One region of the Enterobacter sp. AC1 genome, then DNA from elsewhere that is predicted to be linked to it. Evidence: predicted binding sites of a transcription regulator. Region 1 holds the regulator's gene; the other holds the start of a gene.
The links. Region 1 encodes PurR, which represses purine synthesis genes. Its sites were predicted from a motif close to CANGCAAACGTTTGCNTG; they were not measured.
Positions count from the first base shown of each region.

Region 2: the regulator PurR is predicted to act here: its motif matches at 2,135-2,152, upstream of tusA (sulfurtransferase TusA).

Region 1 covers NZ_JBNDIZ010000001.1:916,407-920,010, forward strand. Annotated here, with positions in the region: gene M2433_RS04360 (MFS transporter) at 1-568, opposite strand, end outside; gene M2433_RS04365 (YnhF family membrane protein) at 732-821, opposite strand; gene purR (HTH-type transcriptional repressor PurR) at 1,119-2,144, shown strand; gene punR (DNA-binding transcriptional activator PunR) at 2,162-3,073, opposite strand; gene punC (purine nucleoside transporter PunC) at 3,189-3,604, shown strand, end outside.
Region 2 covers NZ_JBNDIZ010000008.1:118,731-122,334, forward strand. Annotated here, with positions in the region: gene asd (aspartate-semialdehyde dehydrogenase) at 1-967, opposite strand, end outside; gene yhgN (NAAT family transporter YhgN) at 1,145-1,738, shown strand; gene tusA (sulfurtransferase TusA) at 1,833-2,075, opposite strand; gene M2433_RS20080 (7-cyano-7-deazaguanine/7-aminomethyl-7-deazaguanine transporter) at 2,243-2,908, shown strand; gene M2433_RS20085 (DcrB family lipoprotein) at 2,981-3,538, shown strand; gene M2433_RS20090 (MFS transporter) at 3,543-3,604, opposite strand, start outside.

The DNA.
Region 1 (3,604 bases):
CAGGACGTTCCCCCGCGCTGCCTTTCGGCAAGGAGAAGAACAGCGCCACCATCGCAATCACGCCAAGCCCGGCGGTCGCCAGGAAGGACATACGCCAGCCGATCGCTTCACCCAGCCAGGTTGCCGCAGGCACCCCGCCAATGTTGGCAATCGTCAGGCCCATAAACATGGTTGCCACGGCGCTCGCCTGCTTGTGTTTTGACACCACGCTTGCCGCCACGACCGACCCCAGCCCAAAGAAGGCACCGTGGTTAAGGCTGGTCAGAATGCGAGACAGCATCAGCGTGGTGTAGTCCGGCGCGATGGCGGAAAGCACGTTGCCCAGGGTGAAAATCGCCATCAGGAAAATCAGCGCATTGCGGCGCGCGCGGTGCGAAAGCAGAAGCGTCATCAGCGGCGCGCCAACCATCACGCCGATGGCGTAGGCGCTGATTAACATGCCTGCAGCAGGGATCGAGACGTCCACGCCCCGGGCAATAACAGGCAGTAACCCCATCGGGGAGAATTCAGTGGTGCCAATCCCAAAAGCGCCAATCGCCAGGGCCAGCAGGGGAAAATTGATTTTCATGCGTCAACTCCGGATGCCGTGTCATGTGATGACACAGAACAAAGAAGCCGAAAGCATGACATTAATCACAAAAAATGAGAAGTTAACAAAATGGCAAAAGATTTTTGCATGAGAAGTAACAATTGGGGCGATCGGGAGGGAGAACGCTCTCCCTCCGCGTAAATCAGTGCAGCGCAGCCGTCAGACCGGCAGCCACAATCAGAGCCAGCACAATAACGGTGGTGAACAGCGAAAACTTCAGATCGGAACTCATCAATTTTTCTCCTTTTAATCCCCCCACGAAAAGTGAGCCTGCTCATTTTTGCACAGTTTACGTCAAAAATCTTCCTGGATTTAAACTGATAAACACTTTACCTCTTCCCCTTTTCATCAAGATAGGACAAAATTCCACGCTAAATTTATTAGCGTACCGGCCATTGACCCCCTCCTGACGTCCCGTGTCGTTTTCCCGGCGTGCCGCAACTCAACATTGCGAAATAAGGGTGAGAGAAGGCAAACGTTTACCTTCAAGTATTTCAGGAGTTTAGGATATGGTCTGGAGTGACATTTAATGGCAACAATTAAAGACGTAGCAAAACGCGCAAACGTTTCCACTACAACCGTATCACATGTAATTAACAAAACCCGCTTCGTGGCGGAAGAGACGCGCAATGCCGTCTGGGCCGCGATCAAAGAGCTGCACTATTCGCCAAGTGCGGTCGCGCGAAGCCTCAAGGTTAATCACACCAAATCCATTGGATTGCTGGCCACCAGCAGTGAAGCGGCCTATTTTGCCGAGATCATTGAAGCGGTAGAGAAAAACTGCTTCCAGAAAGGCTATACCCTGATTCTGGGCAACGCGTGGAACAGCATTGAAAAACAGCGCGCCTACCTGTCGATGATGGCGCAAAAGCGCGTTGATGGCCTGCTGGTGATGTGTTCCGAGTATCCGGAGTCCGTACTGTCCATGCTCGAAGAGTATCGCCATATTCCGATGGTGGTGATGGACTGGGGCGAAGCGCGCGCGGACTTCACCGATTCCGTTATCGATAACGCCTTTGAAGGCGGCTATATGGCCGGTCGCTACCTGATCGAACGCGGTCACCGCGAGATTGGCGTGATCCCGGGTCCGCTGGAACGCAACACCGGCGCGGGCCGTCTGGCCGGTTTCATGAAAGCGATGGAAGAAGCGCTGATCAACGTGCCGGAAAACTGGATCGTGCAGGGCGACTTTGAGCCAGAATCGGGCTACCGTGCAATGCAGCAGATTGTTTCCCAGCAGCATCGTCCGACCGCAGTGTTCTGCGGAGGCGACATCATGGCCATGGGCGCGCTCTGCGCCGCCGATGAGCTGGGTCTGCGCGTACCGCAGGATATTTCCGTGATCGGGTATGACAACGTGCGTAACGCGCGCTACTTTACGCCAGCGTTGACCACCATTCACCAGCCGAAAGATTCGCTGGGCGAAACGGCCTTCAACATGCTGATGGACAGGATCGTCAACAAGCGTGAAGAGTCGCAGTCCATCGAAGTTCACCCGCGCCTTATCGAACGCCGTTCCGTTGCGGATGGTCCGTTCCGCGACTACCGTCGTTAATCGCTCTACGGGGCCAGCTACGCTGGCTCCCGTAACCACTCCCGGTTCAGCGTTTCGCTGTCTCCCAGATAATCCAAAAGCCAGGCCATGGCGGGCGAGACGTCATTTTGCTGCCAGGTGAGGCAGCAGGCCGCATCCGGGAAGGGATTCTCCAGCGTCAGTTCAACCCATTCTCCGGTATCGATCCTTGGGCGCGCAAAGTGCACGGGCACCATCGCGACGCACAGCCCGGCGCTGAGGCACGTCGCCGACGATTCCCAGTCAGGGGCCACCACCCGGCGCTGGTTATCCAGAAGCCAGGTGATACGCTTGGGCAATGAACGGGAGGTATCTTCCAGCACCAGCGACGGCCAGTTGCGTAGCGTATCGTCGCTCAACGGCCCTTCCATTGCCGCCAGCGGATGATCGCGAGCCACCACGCACTTCCAGCTCAGCATGCCCATATCGCGAAAGGCGTAACGCCCCCCGACCGGGATCGCCTGCGTTGCCCCAATCGCCATCTCTGCCCTGCCATCGGCCAGCGCATCCCAGACGCCGTTGAACACCTCCTGCGAGACCCGCAATTCGACGTCAGAAAAATGACGGTAGAAATCCACGATCATTTGCCGGGTGCGTTCCGGCTTAACGATGTTATCCACCGCGATGGAAAGATGTCCCCGCCAGCCGTTGGCAATCTGCTGACACTGCTCGCGGGTGATCTGCATTTTTTTGATAACAGAACGCCCTTCCTTCAAAAACCACGCGCCGGCGGGCGTTAATTCCACATCACGATGGCGCCGTTCAAACAGCGGAACCGCCAGCCACTCTTCGAGCTGACGCACGGTGTAGCTGATAGCCGAAGGGACGCGGTGCAACTCCTGCGCCGCACCGCTAAAGCTGCCGTTACGCGCGACAGCATCGACCACTTCAAGAGAATAATCTGACCACATTTTCTGCCTGCAAAATTTTTGAATGCACCCGCCAAATATTAGCGTTTCACAAGCGGCTTTGCACTCCCTACACTCAGCGCCAACGTACACCTGCCTCCTTAAGGAGAATAAAATAATGCAACCCAGGAAAGGTTTTTTAGTCTGGCTCGGCGGCTTAAGCGTGCTGGGCTTTTTGGCCACCGATATGTACCTGCCGGCCTTTGCCGCTATGCAGGAAGATCTGCAGACGCCTGCCGCAGCCATCAGTGCCAGCCTGAGTTTGTTCCTCGCCGGTTTTGCTTTCGCACAGCTGCTCTGGGGACCGCTCTCGGATCGCTTTGGTCGTAAACCGGTATTGCTGCTGGGTCTGGCCATTTTTGCCGTTGGCTGTCTGGGGATGCTATGGGTACGCGACGCCACCTGGCTGCTGGTACTGCGCTTTGTTCAGGCTGTGGGCGTCTGTGCCGCTGCCGTCACCTGGCAGGCGCTGGTCACCGACTACTACCCGGCTAACCGCACAAACCGTATTTTCGCCACCATTATGCCGCTCGT
Region 2 (3,604 bases), on a different contig from region 1:
CGGTAACGGCCGCAGGGGTCAGTTCACGCATGGTGATATCGCGATCGTTTGGCACCACTTTCGCCCACGGGTTGTGCGCGGCCAGCAGCTCTTCCACGGTCGGAATAGACACATCTTTTTTCAGTTTAATGGTGAAGGCCTGGCTGTGGCAGCGCAGCGCGCCGATGCGCACGCACAGACCGTCAACCGGAATGGTATTCGCGGTCGCGAGAATTTTGTTGGTCTCTGCCTGACCCTTCCACTCTTCGCGGGTCTGGCCGTTATCCAGCTGTTTGTCGATCCACGGGATCAGCCCACCGGCCAGCGGTACGCCAAAGTTATCCACCGGCAGCTCGCCGCTGCGGGTCAGCTGAGTGACTTTACGCTCGATATCCAGAATCGCGGACGCCGGGTTTGCCAGCTCGGTCGCGACGCTGTTATGCAGCTGGCCCATTTGGGTCAGCAGCTCGCGCATATGACGCGCGCCGCCGCCGGACGCCGCCTGGTACGTCGCCACGGAGACCCACTCCACCAGGTCCTGCGCGAACAGGCCGCCGAGGGACATCAGCATCAGGCTGACGGTACAGTTGCCGCCGACAAAGGTTTTCACGCCGTTGTTCAGGCCATCGGTAATGACGCCCTGGTTAACCGGGTCGAGAATGATGATGGCATCGTCTTTCATACGCAGCGAAGAGGCCGCGTCAATCCAGTAGCCCTGCCAGCCGCTTTCACGCAGCTTTGGATAGATTTCGTTGGTATAATCGCCGCCCTGGCAGGTGACAATAATGTCGAGTGCCTTCAGCGCTTCCAGATCGTAAGCATCCTGCAACGTGCCTGTGGTACCACCAAAGGACGGAGCAGCCTGGCCGAGCTGGGAAGTGGAGAAGAAGACCGGGCGGATAGCGTCGAAATCGCGCTCTTCAACCATGCGTTGCATGAGTACAGAGCCGACCATACCGCGCCAGCCGATAAAACCAACGTTTTTCATAGCATTTTTTTCCTGCAGAGGGTGTGTGCTGTTTGTGCAAGCCAGTATTGAACTGGGATATGCTTCACATTACAAAATGCTGCCAAAGTCGCAAGCGAAATTAATCGATGATTGCCCGGCAATCAGAAATACAGCTAATCATCATAATAACCATAGAGAGTTTCAGGGATAATTTACATGAGTGAAATCATTTCCGCCGCGGTTTTATTGATTCTGATAATGGATCCGCTGGGCAACCTGCCAATCTTCATGTCGGTGCTGAAGCACACCGAGCCGAAGCGCCGCCGGGCGATCATGATCCGCGAGCTGCTTATTGCCCTGCTGGTGATGTTTATCTTCCTGTTTGCGGGTGAAAAAATCCTCGCGTTCCTGAACCTGCGCGCCGAAACCGTGTCGATTTCCGGCGGGATTATTCTGTTCCTGATTGCGATTAAGATGATTTTCCCGAGCGCGGAAGGCAGCAGCAGCGGCCTGCCCGCGGGTGAAGAGCCGTTTATTGTGCCGCTGGCGATTCCCCTCGTTGCCGGGCCGACCATTCTGGCCACGCTGATGCTGCTGTCGCATCAGTATCCGAATCAGATGAGCCATCTGGTGATTGCCCTGCTGATTGCCTGGGGCGGGACATTTATTATCCTGCTGCAGTCGTCGCTGTTCCTGCGCCTGCTCGGGGAGAAAGGGGTAAACGCGCTGGAGCGTCTGATGGGGCTGATTCTGGTGATGATGGCGACGCAGATGTTCCTGGATGGGATCCGGGCGTGGATGAAGGGCTAGGTAAAAGCAAAATGGCCACTGCGTGGCCATTTTTCGTGTTTGTTCCCTCTCCCCGTGGGAGAGGGCCGGGGTGAGGGCATCAGGCCGCAGAGGACTAACCCTTACGAATCAAATACCGGTACGGCAGCGCGTCGGTCTGCTGGGCGACCAGCTCATGCTCCATAAAGGTACAAAAACCGGGGATATCGCGCGTGGTGGCCGGGTCGTCGGCGACGATCAGCAGCGTTTCACCGGTCTGCATGTTGCGCACGGTTTTACGTACCATCATTACCGGTTCCGGGCAGCGAAGGCCCTGGGCATCGAGGGTGTGGTCTGGGCTGGAAAACAGGTCGGTCATGATCTTCTCGGTCAGGTAAAAACGGCTGTAGTTTACGCCCCGTTGCAGTCAATGCAAACCAGGTTAACGATTGCGTAAAAACTAACCATTGCAATGTCCTGTCAAAGCAGTATCATGCTGCGGTTTTTATTGGGTTCCCTCACCCCAACGTATAAAAAGGTCACAATATGACGCAGTTTTCTGAATCGCAGCGCGTAAAAGCGTTGTTCTGGCTTTCCCTTTTTCACCTGCTGGTGATTACCTCCAGTAACTATCTGGTGCAGCTCCCCATCTCCATTTTTGGTTTTCACACCACCTGGGGCGCGTTCAGTTTTCCATTTATTTTCCTCGCCACGGATTTAACCGTACGTATTTTTGGCGCACCGCTGGCCCGCCGCATTATTTTTGCCGTCATGCTTCCGGCGCTGTTTATCTCGTACGTGGTGTCCTCCCTGTTTTATATGGGAAGCTGGCAGGGCTTAGAGGCGTTAACCCACTTCAACCTGTTTGTTGCCCGTATCGCCGCGGCGAGCTTTATGGCCTACGCGCTGGGGCAGATCCTCGACGTACACGTGTTTAACCGCCTGCGTCAAAACCATCGCTGGTGGATGGCGCCCACCGCCTCGACGCTGTTCGGTAACGTGAGCGATACGCTCGCCTTCTTCTTCATCGCCTTCTGGCGCAGCCCGGACGCGTTCATGGCCGAACACTGGATGGAAATCGCGCTGGTGGACTACTGCTTCAAGGTGCTCATCAGCATCGTCTTCTTCCTGCCTATGTACGGCGTGCTGCTGAATATGCTGCTGAAAAGGCTGGCAGATAAATCTGAAATCACGGCATTGCAGGCTGGTTAAGGGTTCGCTTTATCAGTTGTGATAAGATGATCGAATGAGCCGCTATGGCCGTTTATCGAAAGGAAGAAGTCAATGCGCAATCTGGTTAAATATGTCGGGATTGGCCTGCTGGTTGTGGGTCTTGCAGCCTGTGATAACAGCGACACGAAAACGCCTGCTCAGGGCGCATCCGCAGAGAGCAATGCGACCGGTCAGCCGGTGAATCTGATGGATGGCAAACTCAGCTTCTCTCTGCCAGCCGATATGACTGACCAGAGCGGCAAGCTGGGCACCCAGGCGAACAATATGCACGTTTACTCCGACGCAACCGGGCAGAAAGCGGTCATTGTGATTGTGGGCGACGACACCAGCGAAGACCTGGCCGTACTGTCCAAACGTCTGGAAGATCAGCAGCGCGGCCGCGATCCGCAGCTGCAGGTGGTTACCAATAAGTCCATCGAACTGAAAGGCCACACGCTGCAGCAGCTGGACAGCATCATCTCCGCTAAAGGCCAGACCGCCTACTCTTCTGTCGTGCTGGGCAAGGTTGATAACAAACTGCTGACCCTGCAGATCACCCTGCCTGCGGAAAACCAGCAGAAAGCGCAGACGGCTGCTGAAAACATCATTAACACCATCGTGATCCAGTAAGTCTTCACGATGATGACGTGGCCTCCGGTGCCTGCACCGGGGGCCATTTTTTTAGCCGCCACGTCA